Regions from separate parts of the Paenibacillus sp. LC231 genome, predicted to be linked through region 2. Evidence: predicted binding sites of a transcription regulator. Region 2 holds the regulator's gene; the other holds the start of a gene.

Region 1 (6,661 bases), on a different contig from region 2:
GGTTTGATTCTTCTAGCTTACGTTGTTCAAGGCAGTGAATTGCTGCTGCTTGCGGGTACATGCGCTCTCTTGTTCGGTGTATTTCTAAGCGTAAAAGCATTCATGCAGAAGGATTAAACGAACGTATAGGTCCCGAGGCCTGGAATCAAAATTGTCATTGACTTTGTTACCAATACATTGAAAGCTTTCCTTATAATGATTAAGGGTAATAGATTAACAACTAACGGAAACTTAATTTAACAAAGGTGGAATTCTGATATGAATCCTAAATTACGTGTATGTGCATCATTAATTGCAACTAGCGTCCTGCTTGGCGGTCTGGGTTTAAGCGGACAGGTCATCGATGCAAGCGCCGCTAAGGCACCCGTTTCCGCCAGCCAAAAATCGCCGAAGAATGAAGTCGTACTGAAATGGAATGGCAAGACCCTGTCACAGAAAGGTCTCGTGCTGCACGGGGTAACTTATGTGCCGGCAACCGCTCTGCGGGACGGCCTGGGAATGCCTCTTAAATATGATGCAAAAAAACGTACGTATACACTGGGCAACGGTTATAACAAACTGAGTGCCATCGTATATGATTCAACTGAAATCGGTATTCTGGTGAACGGTTCGTATGCCGGCGAGCCTGGGGGACAGATCATTAATGGTCGTCTGTATGTGCCATTCAAAACGGTCAGCGAATACATGGGTGTTCAGGGACAATGGAACCCTTCCGTGAAAACACTCAGCATGACGCAGAAGAAACAGAACGACATTACGATCAAATCGGCTACGCTGAAGAAAAAGATTCAGGGCGTGGATGCCGTTGTGAACTATCCTGTAATCAGTGGACTCGCAAATGCGGAGGCGCAAGCCGAGATCAATAAAGTACTGAAGGAAAATGCGTCCGGTGTAATCACCGGTGCCGAAGGGAATGCTGAGGAATTCCCGCCATCGGAATCCAGTTTCCCTTACGAGTTCAGTGGGGATTTCGTGGTCCATTATAACCAGAATGATATCCTGAGCATTACAGCATACGATTATTCCTACACGGGTGGCGCCCATGGCATGACCTTCCGTAAAAGCTTCACGTTCTCCTTGAAGGATGGCAAGCAAATGAAGCTGGGCGATTTCATCAACATGCAGGGCAAGAACAAACAGAAGCTGAACAACCTTGTGCTGAACAAGCTGAAAAAAGAAGGAGGCTACCTCGGCGGATTTGAAGGCGTGCCTGCCGATGCTGATTTTTATGTGAAGGATAATGCTGCGGTGCTGTACTTCCAGCTTTATGAGTACACCGCGTATGCCTATGGATTTCCGGAGTTTGAGTTGAAGCTGAAAGAGTGGAAGTAAGAGCATACGGTAGCGGTTTGTGTAAACCGCAATCATTTATTTTCATACTATAGCTTGTTAGAAACATGATGTTGTCCTAATGTAACACTGTACTGGAACGAGTTACGAAAATCCCTTGATCATTTGAGTGTGGAGCGTGTATTCTCCTTACCTGCGATCAGGGGGTTTTTCGTTTACCTAGAGGTTCGCCTCCGTGCATTATTAGGCCTTACGCAATCCGGTTGCCCGTGCAAAGGAACCCTGCCCGGGCTTTCCTCTATTCCCCTCCCCACAAGTTAGAGGCAGGCCTTTTAGGAGGGGGATGGTCTTGAGCTAGTCTTTAAGTTTTTATAGGTAAGGTCGTACCAAAGTGAGAGTATCCTTGGAGGAGCAACGCGTTCGCCTTTGAAATCGGGAAACCTCCCTATCCATTCATTCAAGTTTCCCGATTTCAACAGCGACCGGAGGGGATACTCTCACTATTCAGTACTCGAAGTTTTCAATGATCCAGAGGATAAGAAAGGGCAGGCACCGGATAACGGCGCCTGCCCTTTACTTCATTTCTTTTATAAGCCTTGCGGTGGTGTATTCTCTAATACTTGATCAATCAGACCGTATTCTTTGGCTTCGTCAGCCGTCATGAAGTAGTCGCGATCGGTATCCTTCTCAATGCGCTCCAGCGGTTGGCCAGTGCGATCGGACAGGATGCGGTTCAGCTTGTCGCGCATTTTGAGGATGCGGCGAGCACGGATCTCAATATCCGTGGCTTGACCTTGTGCGCCGCCGAGCGGCTGGTGAATCATAATCTCGCTGTTAGGCAGACCGTAACGTTTGCCTTTAGCGCCTGCGTTGAGCAGGAATGCGCCCATGGAAGCAGCCATGCCGACACAGATCGTCGAAACGTCCGGCTTAATGAACTGCATCGTATCGAATATCGCCATACCTGCGGTAATGGAACCGCCAGGGCTGTTGATGTAAAGATGAATATCCTTCTCAGGATCCTCAGCCGACAAGAACAGCATTTGGGCAATGATGGAATTGGCGACCACGTCATTTACGTCGGAGCCGAGGAAGATAATGCGGTCTTTCAGCAATCTGGAATAGATGTCGTACGCCCGCTCACCGCGGTTGCTTTGTTCAACGACCATAGGTATAAAACTCACGTGGAAAACCTCCTCTTAAGTACCTCATATAAATACTGTTACCGTATTACCCACATGATAAACAATTTAAATCAAAAAGTCAAAGATAGTCAAACTATTGGGTAAAAAAAAGAGCCGTCATGGGCGCTTTAGGGTAATCAGTATAGAGAATAAAAGTTATAATGGCGCGCCCGCGAGGAATCGAACCTCGATCTCAGGCTCCGGAGGCCTACGTCATATCCATTGGACCACGGGCGCAAAAAAAATTAGCAACGAAGTTGATTATACCGCATCTATTTAAAAAATACAATAGCAGACAAAACTTTGTTCCTATTATATAGACGAGCCAGTACTTGGCCATAATGTATAAGAATGCCCGGGGCAGAGAAATATACTTTCGGACACTTGCAACCGGCATAATTATTGGTTAGAATAAAGGTGGGACTTAAAAAGTTCAACTGGGACATTTTACGACCAGCTAGAGAAGAGCCGAGACGAAGTTTGCAGGAGTGGAATGCATGCGTAACCTATTAGAAATACAAGAGCAGCTTCTGCCGGATCTGATGGACACTCTTAAACGAAGGTATACCATCCTTCATCAGATCAAGTTGTCCGGAATTGTTGGCCGAAGAACATTGGCTTCATCACTCTCGATGACCGAGCGTGTTCTCAGAGCAGAGACTGATCTTCTGAAAGCGCAAGGGCTGATCGAGATTGAAACGCTTGGCATGCGCATCAGCAGCTCAGGGATATGCTTGCTGGAGGAGCTGGAGCCGGTCATGAATGAGTTATTCGGACTGGTTGAACTGGAAGAGAAGATTCGTCAGGCTTACGGGCTTCGTAAAGTGGTCATTATTCCCGGTGACAGCGAGTCATCTCCGGAAGTCAAACGTGAGCTTGGCCGGGCCGGAGCAAGAACGCTGCTAAGTTTTGTCCAAGATGGAGATACGATTGCCGTAACCGGCGGCTCCACGCTCGCCGAAGTGGCCGAACAGATGTCCTCTTTGCCAGGCGGCGAACCGCTGACAAGCACTTGGTTTGTGCCAGCGCGGGGCGGTCTTGGGGAGAGCGTGGAGATTCAAGCGAACACCATTGCTTCCAAGATGGCAAAGCGCGTTGGAGCTGAGTACCGATTGCTTCACGTACCGGATCTGCTAAGCGAGGATGCCTATCAGTCTCTGGTGCAGGATCAGCATATCCAGGAGATCGTGGATGTGATCAGGCGCTGCCGAGTCATTATTCACGGCATCGGAGATGCCATGGAGATGGCAAGAAGACGCAAGCTGGATGAAAACTCTATTCAGAACTTGCAGGCAGATGGCGCGATTGCGGAATCCTTCGGCTACTACTTCAGTGAAGATGGTGAAGTTGTCCACAAAATGCTTACTCTCGGGCTGCGGCTTGAGGATATTATGCGGACAGAGACGATCATCGGCATTGCTGGGGGTCAAGGCAAGGGTAAGGCGATTCACGCGGTGTTGAAATTCGGACATGAGGATATTCTCGTTACCGATGAAGCCGCGGCACTGGAAGTCGAGAAGGAGATTGACGCCGGGATTTGAACCCACGGGCGTGCACACTGATTTTTCCTTATTGTTGTCTTGATTGGCTTAACGGCCAATCTTGAATATATAAATTTTACAAATATGGAGGGAACTACTCATGGTTAAAGTAGGTATTAACGGTTTTGGACGTATTGGACGTAACGTGTTCCGCGCTGCGCTGAACAACAGCGAAGTTGAAATCGTGGCAATCAACGATTTGACGGACGTAAGCACGCTGGCACACCTTTTGAAATATGACACAACTCACGGAAGACTTAATGCAACGGTTGAAGCTAAAGAAGGCGCACTCGTTGTAAACGGCCGTGAAGTGAAAGTATTCGCTGAGCGTAACCCTGAAGCATTGCCTTGGGCTGAGCACGGCGTTGAAATCGTTGTAGAATCCACTGGTATTTTCACAGCGAAAGACAAAGCTTCCGCTCACTTGAAAGGCGGCGCTAAGAAAGTTATCATCTCCGCTCCAGCAACTGACGAAGATATCACCATCGTTATGGGCGTTAACGAAGACAAATACGATGCAGCTAACCATACTGTAATCTCCAACGCTTCTTGTACAACAAACTGCTTGGCTCCTTTCGCTAAAGTTCTTGACGAGAAATTCGGTATCGTTAAGGGTATGATGACTACGGTTCACTCCTACACGAATGACCAGCAAGTGCTTGATCTTCCGCACAAAGACCTGCGTCGTGCTCGTGCAGCTGCTGAAAACATCATTCCATCCACAACTGGTGCTGCTAAAGCGGTTAGCCTTGTTCTGCCACAATTGAAAGGCAAATTGAACGGTATGGCAATGCGTGTACCTACGAAGAACGTTTCCGTAACGGACCTCGTAGTTGAGCTGTCCCAAAATGTAACCCTTGAAGATGTTAACGGAGCTCTGAAAGCAGCTGCTGAAGGCCCGCTGAAAGGCATCTTGAACTACTCCGAAGAGCCGCTTGTATCCAGCGACTACAATGGCGACCCAGCTTCTTCCACTATCGATTCGCTCTCCACTATGGTAGTTGGCGACAACATGGTGAAAGTTGTTTCTTGGTATGACAACGAGTGGGGCTACTCCAACCGTGTCGTTGACCTCGCTGCTTACATCGCAAGCAAAGGTCTGTAATTGATCTAGCCATACAATCGAAGAGGAGTTCCGTTTCACGGGTCTCCTCTTTGGTTCATGGTTTTTCCTTGTTTTCATGCCAGAGCACTGGGAAGAATAGACAAGATCCGGGCGCTGGTTAGCGATAGAGAGAAACGAGAGCAACTGCATGCTGTCGGTGAGGAGAATAGTTTTCTTAGGAGGAACGTGGAGATGAACAAGAAAAGTGTACGTGATGTAGAAGTAAGCGGCAAACGGGTGTTTGTCCGCGTCGATTTCAATGTACCGCTCGAAGATGGTAAAATTACAGACGACACTCGTATTCGCGAGACTTTGCCGACCATTAAATATCTGATAGAGCAAGGAGCGAAAGTCATCCTGGCCAGCCACATGGGTCGTCCAAAAGGAGAGGTCGTTGAATCTTTGCGCCTGACTCCTGCAAGTCAGCGTCTGTCCGAGCTGCTCGGCAAACCGGTAGCCAAAGCGGATGAAGCAGTAGGAGAAGCCGTTAAAGCTCAAGTCGAGAAGCTGCAAAACGGCGATGTGCTCGTGCTTGAAAATGTTCGTTTTTACGCTGGTGAAGAGAAGAACGATCCGGAACTTGCGAAGCAATTCGCCGAACTGGCCGATCTGTTCGTGAATGACGCGTTTGGTGCTGCTCACCGTGCGCACGCTTCGACAGAAGGTATCGCTCATCATCTTCCGGCTGTATCGGGATTGTTGATGGAGAAAGAGCTGTCCGTTCTTGGCAAAGCCCTTTCGAATCCGGACCGTCCTTTTACCGCCATCATCGGTGGATCGAAGGTTAAGGACAAAATCGACGTGATCGACAACCTGCTTACGCTTGCTGACAATGTCATCATCGGCGGTGGACTTGCTTACACGTTCTTCAAAGCTCAAGGCCATGAAATCGGCCAATCTCTGCTTGATAAAGAGAAGCTTGATGTTGCACTCGGTTTCATCGAGAAAGCTAAAGAGCTGGGCAAAAACTTCTACCTGCCGGAAGATATCGTCGTTACGGACGAGTTCAGCGCAGACGCGAATACCAAGGTCGTTGATATCGACGGCATTCCTGCCGATTGGGAAGGCGTTGACATCGGACCTAAGACTCGCGCCAAGTATGCAGAAGTGATCAAGAACTCCAAGCTTGTCGTGTGGAACGGTCCTATGGGCGTATTCGAAATCGCTCCGTTCAGCAACGGTACTCGTGAAGTGGCACAAGCTTGTGCGGATACGGAAGCTTACACGATTATCGGCGGCGGCGACTCGGCTGCAGCTGCAGAGAAATTCGGTCTTGCCGACAAGATGAACCACATCTCGACAGGCGGCGGTGCATCTCTTGAGTTCATGGAAGGCAAAGCACTTCCTGGTGTTGTGGCACTGAAAGACAAATAGAAATAGGCACTATATTGGATAGCGAGTGGATGAAGTTTGGACCCCGATTCCTCGGGGGAATAAAGGAGTGAATCGTGTGAGAACACCTATCATAGCTGGTAACTGGAAAATGTTCAAAACCGTTCCGGAAGCAGCTTCATTTATTGAAGATGTGAAAGGCAAAGCGG
Region 2 (6,661 bases):
GCCAAACATCATAGTATTGCACCTCCACGTTTCAATTAATATATTGAACCTCGCGGATTTCGGTGTATCGTCAGCAATAGGACGCTTAAACCGTCATCCAACAGTAAAACGAGTATAAATCATTAATGGTTACCCAATGTTTCTCTTATGAGCTTAGCCCTGTACATGTCGCGTTCGGAAGGAGTCATGCCCTCTCCATAGGTCTTCTGCAGAAATCCAGGCTGCGTCTTCACATTCAGTTCATTCATGACCGGGATTTCCGGACCTTCAAGGAGGCCGAGATCCACACCAAGCCGAACATCGGACAACCGCTGGGCCGCTTCCTTGGAATCCATCACCGCCGCATAGGACAGTATGCCATAGGAGCGCATAACCCGATCCGTAATCCGGAGCTTGGATTCACCCAAGAGCCGGGCTCTGGCATTCTTCTCATGCTCGATGATTTGCAGGGCGACGCTGTGCAGATTCTCAATGATCTCCGACTCGGTTTGACCGAGCGTGATCTGATTCGAGATTTGAAACAGGTTGCCTAATGCTTCGCTGCCTTCGCCGTAAATCCCTCTTACAGTCAAGCCTACCTGCGATACAGCCGAGAGAATCCGGTTAATCTGCTGTGTCATAACAAGAGCAGGCAGATGCATCATGACCGATGCGCGAAGGCCGGTTCCGACATTAGTCGGACAACTGGTAAGATAACCTCGCTTATCATCAAATGCATAATCGATCTCGGATTCAAAAACATCATCCAGCGCCGTGGCGCGTGCCCATGCCTCACGAACCTGAAATCCGGGATATAAACACTGTATGCGCAGGTGATCCTCTTCATTGATCATAATGCTGACGGATTCATCTTCCGTAAGGATGACTGCACCGTTTCGGGATTCATTCGCCAGATTGGGACTGATCAGATGCTTCTCAACAAGAACCTTCTTATCCAGCTCATCAATCTCACTTAATTTAATTACATGTAAATCCCCGAAATCCTGCAAATCGTCCTTATTCTTCAACACATTCGTCAGGCGCTCTAGCACTTCTCCTGACTGCTGATCCGTTGCCAGCAGCGGGAAAGGAAGATGCTGCAGATTGCGCGCCACCCTGACACGGGTGCTGATGACAATGTCGGAATCCTGACCGTTTCCGCGCATCCACTCGCTCAGCGCCGAATCGGTAAACCGGAGATTAGACATCACGCATTCCTCCTACTAAAGTGCAAAATCTTACAATCTTATCCCTGAGCCATATTCCGCTCCAGCTCACGAATTTGGTCCCGGATCTCGGCAGCCGATTCAAACTCCTCCTGCACGATCCGAATTTGAAGCTCCTTCTTAAGCTCATCAATTTGGCGTTTGATCTGAATCCGGCCACCGGTACGCTTCGGCACTTTACCGACATGGGATGTTCCCCCATGGACCCGCTTAAACAATGGATCCAATCGATCCGAAAAATATTTATAACACGAGCTGCAGCCGAACCGGCCAAGCTTGCTGAACTGGGAATACGTCATACCGCATTCTTCGCACTGCAGCGTCTGGGCCATTTTTGCGCCGGGGCTCTGGCCCTTGCCTGAAGGATCCAGATCCAGAAGACCTGACAACAAACTGTGTATAGAAAAACCATTCGACGTACCGGGGATCAATTCCCCTTTTTCGCGGGCACAGGTTTCACAAAAATGAAACTCCGTTTTCTCCCCGTTCACAATTTTGGTGAAATGAAGTGTCGCCGGCCGTTTACCGCATTCTTGGCATATCATAATCCGATGCCCCCTTACACAGACTCACTTACCTAATAAAGAAATAAGCATCGCCTTCATAATCCTTGCACGCAGCTCATCCCGATAAGGAAGCTTCACATTCAGGCACTCCCTTGAAATGGCGGCCCGCATCAGGCTGGCCTCCCGCTTCGTTAAAAAACGGGACTCCTCCAGCTGGTAAATCAATCCTTCAGCCACCGTCTGGTCAATCATGCTGCCAATGGTATGATGAAGATGCTGCTGGAGTGCAGTATGCTGGGGAAGCTCGATACGTTGGATGCGTATGTACCCGCCCCCGCCGCGCTTGCTCTCGACAAGAAAGCCCTTCTCCAGCGTAAACCGTGTACTGATCACGTAGTTAATCTGGGAAGGAACGCAAGAAAATTGCTCCGCCAGATCGTTGCGTTGAATTTCAACGGTACCCTCCGGACTTTCCTGCAGTATGCTCTTCAGGTATTGTTCGATAATATCAGAGATATTACGCATTGGTCTGTTCATCCTCCACTGTTTGAAACGTTAAGACGGATAGTGATCTTACACGTCCGCACAGAGCCTTGCTTATACGTTAATTTTAACCATAATCAAAACCAGCGAACCCTCTCGTTGACTTTGACTTTCTTTGACTTTGATCTCATTATAGCACATTTTTTCATTTTGCCAAGAGGTACTTCTCAATTTATCGCGCTTTGCCTTTATTCTTATTGTACCCAGTTCTTTGATCGCTTATAGCCTCTTCTTCAAGAACAATTCATACAAAGGGCATCAAAAAAGAAGCAGCCCCCATACCGGTGAAAACCGGTTACAAGACCACTTCTCCATATCATAATCCTATATCGTATCAAGCTTTAAGCGTCATAACTGATCAAGTAGTGCTGCAGCTCCGTATTGTAATAACCGATGCTGTATTCAATGATTCTGCCTGTCCCGTCATAAGAGGTTCTGAGCCGCTTCAGTAACGGAGAGCCTACACTTACTTCAAGCAAGGAGGCAGTCTCTTCATTTGCCACGGTTGCCAGGAAACGGTCGCGGAAATTCTCAAGCGTAATTTGACTTTCCTCGATGCGGTCATAGAGAGACGGTAGTTCGGTGGAACCGAACTCTTCACCCATATCCACTTGGGATGACACGTAGTGAGTGTAGTAAATAAAAGGATTCCCGTCCAGTAAATACAATCGTTCAATAAGCAGGCACCGCTCCCCGAATTTTAAAAACAGTTCGCTGTCCGGCTCATTAAGCACCCATTCCGTCTTCAGGTGACGCTTCCGAATCTGGTGTCCTTCTTCGACCAGAATCTCGGTAAACAGCTTGCCTTTGGAAAGCTTGGAGAAGGAAGTATTCCGGGTCACAATCGTTCCTACCCCGCTCCGCTTCTCTACATACCCTTCCTGATACAACTCTTGGATCGCATTGCGGACCGTCATTTTGCTAACGTTAAATTCCTGCTCCAGCTGCGGCTCGGAAGGAATATGGGAGCCGAGTGGATATTCCCCATGCAGAATCCGATCTTTTATGATCTTCTTGATTTGCAAGTATAACGGACCGTTCTTCCGCGTGATCGACATGCTTCTCCTACCTTTCCACGTCAGACATATGATGACTCATTGCCTGAAGCACTTCGCGTTCGTTCGCCGTCGGCGTATCCCCTGTTACGGTATGGGCAAGCATCGCCGCAGCTGCGGCAAAATCAACCGTCCGATTCGGTTCATAACCCTCCGAGATCCCGTGGATCACCCCGCTGGCGTAAGCATCACCCGCGCCGATACGATCGTGAACGGAAAACGTCAACGTTTTGGAAAAATGAAACGCTCCATCCGTGTAGAGATAGCCTTGCAGGGAATGGGTGTTATCCCCGTTGATCTTGCGGTGGGTACCCGACGCAACCGTAATATTATACTTCGCTGCCACCTTCGGAATCAACTCCTGCAGCTGTTCGTTCCTATCCTCCCGGGTCGTCTCCATGCCAAGGATATAGATAGCATCCTTCTCATTCATAAAGACGATATCCGCCAATGTCAGCATTTCCTCATAGTGCGGCTTGGCAAACTCATAGCGGTCTGTCTCCCATAAAGAGGGACGATAATTGCAATCGAACACAACGGTTCCCCCGTTAGCCTTAACTTCACGAGCCAGTGTCTTCATTTGGCCTCGTACCGTGTCATTCATGGAAAGAGTTATACCGCAAAAATGGACCATGTCTATCTTTTGGGCAATCGCACCGAAATCGTACATGGCATCCTCTGCCGTGTTAAAGCTGCTGCCCAGCCGGTCCGTATAGGTCACGCGTCCGGGTCTGACACCAAAGCCATTCTCCAAAAAGTACATGCCAACATATTTGCCTCCGCGGCTTATGAGGGAAGTATCGATGCCAAGCTTGCGCAAGTAGGAAACCGCCGCTTCGCCAAGCGGGTTATCCGGCAGCGTGCTGACCAGATAACCGTTATGACCGAACCTTGCCACAGCCGAGGCGATGTTTACCCCCGTGCCGGAAAAAGAGTAATTCAGATGGCTCTCTTGAGCCAAGGAAGCATATCCCGGTACTTGAAGACGCATCATCACTTCGCCATATGCGGCAATCGTCTTAGGCATATTGATCAACCAGCGCTTTTAGCTTGCGATGCAGCTCTTGAACATCGCTAATGATTGTATCTCCGCTTGCCGAGTCGATAATCGAGGAGTACACGTGCGGGATGACCTGCTGCACTCCCGCTTCGAATGCGATGCGCACGATGGCTTCAAAATTCTCTTTATCAATCCCCCCGGTTGGTTCAAGCGCGAATCCTTCCTCCGCACACGCCTTCGCTACCGCGCGGTACTCATCCTCCAGCTTCAAGCCCTGCATCGGGAAGTACTTCAGTGCGTTACCGCCCATATCGCGCACAAGCGCGATAGCCGCTTTTACAGGTACGATGGCTTTGTCCGATCCGGCAGCGCTCACCGGTCCGGTTGAGATATTCACGTAACCCACTTGACCCGAAGGGGACACGAGGCTGTTAATCCAGCTTTCTTTGCCATCCAGATTGGCACGTGTAGCACCGACTGCCGGGAACACCTGATTGATATGCGTGCCCGGATAGCTCTTCACTATCTCGGCAACCACCGCAGCTTGGCGGCTATCCCCGGCACCCAATCCAATCGATACCGCATCTTCGATAACGGACCCGTACTCCTTCATCGCAATAACGGCCTCTTGTGCGTTCCGGTAATTTTTGGACAATACGCCGACCAGCACATGCCCTTCCGAAGCTTCAAAAATTTCCTTCGCGTTCTGAATGCTGCCTGCAAGTACGTTCAATGCCGCGCGATTTCTGTAAAGACGTTTCTCCATATTTGCCATCTTAGTTTCCCCCTGCAATCTGCTGTATTCTCGTTATAATGACCTGCAAATCATCCCCGGAAAGCGAGCGAGGATCAATATCAAAATACCCCTGGCGAACGCCGTAATCCCTGGTGTACACAGCAATGTCGCCTTCGCGAAGCTGATCGTTCATGGACTTGGCACTAACTCCGGCCGCATTTTCATCGACTTTCACGCGCCCCCTATAGATCGCCCTTCCCGCTTCGTCCTGAACAATGGTTACCTCAATGCCCGGCAATTTCGATAAGGATTTCATTTCCTCCAGTGCCGCTTTCTCCTGCTCACTCTTATCTTCCTTCGCCATATACTCATCCAGCGCCTGAAGCAGTCCAAACGTCGTTTCCTTGCCTACCTTCATGCTGCGCCCAATACCATGAAGCTGCGCTTTTACCCACTCGACGTATTGACGTTTGCCGCCGACAATGCCGGAGGTCGGGCCTTCAATTGCCTTGGATCCGCTGTATATGGCCAGGTCCCCGTATTTCACATACTTCTGGATATCCTCTTCGGCAGCAGCATCGATAATCAGCGGAAGTCCATGTGCCTGGGCCACTTCTGCCGCTTCTTCTACCGAAATCATATTTTTCTGTACGCAGTGATGGGATTTCACATACAAAATGGCGGCTGTACGCTCATTAATCGCTTCTGCGATATGCTCCTTGCGCCCTTCGTTGGCATACCCAACTTCAACGACCTTGCCGCCCCCGAGATAAACCATCGTTTCGACAGGTGCACCATACTGCACATTATGTCCCTTAAACATGATAATCTCGTTCTTCACGATGGGCTCCTGGTGCAGTCGGTCACTGCGTCTGCGCTTGCCTTCGGTAACGATTCCAGCCACGGAAAGCGCAATTCCGCTGGAAGCGGAATTGACAACGACCGCAGCCTCGGAACCAAGGATGCGCGCCATGTAATCCCCCGCCTTATCTACCAGATCCGCGATTTCCACGTAACTCTGCCCGCCGATCCGCATCGCTTCCATGACGGTATCCGTCGGCGCCGATACACCAAGAATACTCATGCGCCCGCTGGCATTAACCACGCGTTTCAACCCGTATTTAGCATGTAATGAATGATCCATTGACTACCACTCCTCTGGCTTCGATATATCGATCAGCGATTCGGGTCTCCCCTTCGGAATCCGTTAAACTCATAGCGCCCTGCTGCAGGGCAAACAGCGTCAGGTGAGCGGCATCGCCGGCTTGAATTCGGCCAAGCTCCGGACGGCGCAACCATCCTGCTGCATGGTCCGTTACCGCTGAGACCACCTCCTGCAGGCTGTACCCCAAATACAGGAACTTCGTCATGACATTAGCCAGGCTGTAGACCGGGCCATGGATGCGATTCCCGCGATAAATATCGGTGCTGATCGTGTCCGGCTTAATCCCTTGGGCCTTGGCATATTCCGCCACCAAGAACGAGAAGCTTGCCGTTCCATGGCCCACGTCCAGATGAACGCCGCGAGCTATCGCTTCCACCAGGGCAGGGATCGGCTTCCCGTCCGAATCAAATAAATTGTTGGCTTTGCCGTTCAAATAATGAGTAATAATGTC

The links. The regulator CtsR, encoded in region 2, represses protease genes until heat stress. The targets are predictions, from matches to a motif close to ATGGTCAATAAAGGTCAAACA.
Region 1: clpP (ATP-dependent Clp endopeptidase proteolytic subunit ClpP) is a predicted target of CtsR. The motif match lies at 2,550-2,570, and genes of this name have one in related genera.

The regions. Positions count from the first base shown of each region.
Region 1 is NZ_JFOM01000012.1:63,468-70,128, forward strand. Features, by position in the region: gene AK95_RS08275 (hypothetical protein) at 1-117, shown strand, start outside; gene AK95_RS08280 (PdaC/SigV domain-containing protein) at 259-1,332, shown strand; gene clpP (ATP-dependent Clp endopeptidase proteolytic subunit ClpP) at 1,878-2,474, opposite strand; tRNA gene AK95_RS08290 (tRNA-Arg) at 2,637-2,711, opposite strand; gene AK95_RS08295 (sugar-binding transcriptional regulator) at 2,972-4,015, shown strand; gene gap (type I glyceraldehyde-3-phosphate dehydrogenase) at 4,116-5,120, shown strand; gene AK95_RS08305 (phosphoglycerate kinase) at 5,313-6,494, shown strand; gene tpiA (triose-phosphate isomerase) at 6,571-6,661, shown strand, end outside.
Region 2 is NZ_JFOM01000023.1:62,359-69,019, forward strand. Features, by position in the region: gene clpC (ATP-dependent protease ATP-binding subunit ClpC) at 1-12, opposite strand, end outside; gene mcsB (protein-arginine kinase McsB) at 123-1,187, opposite strand; gene mcsA (protein-arginine kinase activator protein McsA) at 1,226-1,750, opposite strand; gene AK95_RS16640 (CtsR family transcriptional regulator) at 1,775-2,236, opposite strand; gene AK95_RS16645 (GntR family transcriptional regulator) at 2,596-3,312, opposite strand; gene AK95_RS16650 (sugar kinase) at 3,320-4,336, opposite strand; gene dagF (2-dehydro-3-deoxy-phosphogluconate aldolase) at 4,329-5,084, opposite strand; gene AK95_RS16660 (DgaE family pyridoxal phosphate-dependent ammonia lyase) at 5,086-6,189, opposite strand; gene AK95_RS16665 (amidohydrolase/deacetylase family metallohydrolase) at 6,167-6,661, opposite strand, start outside.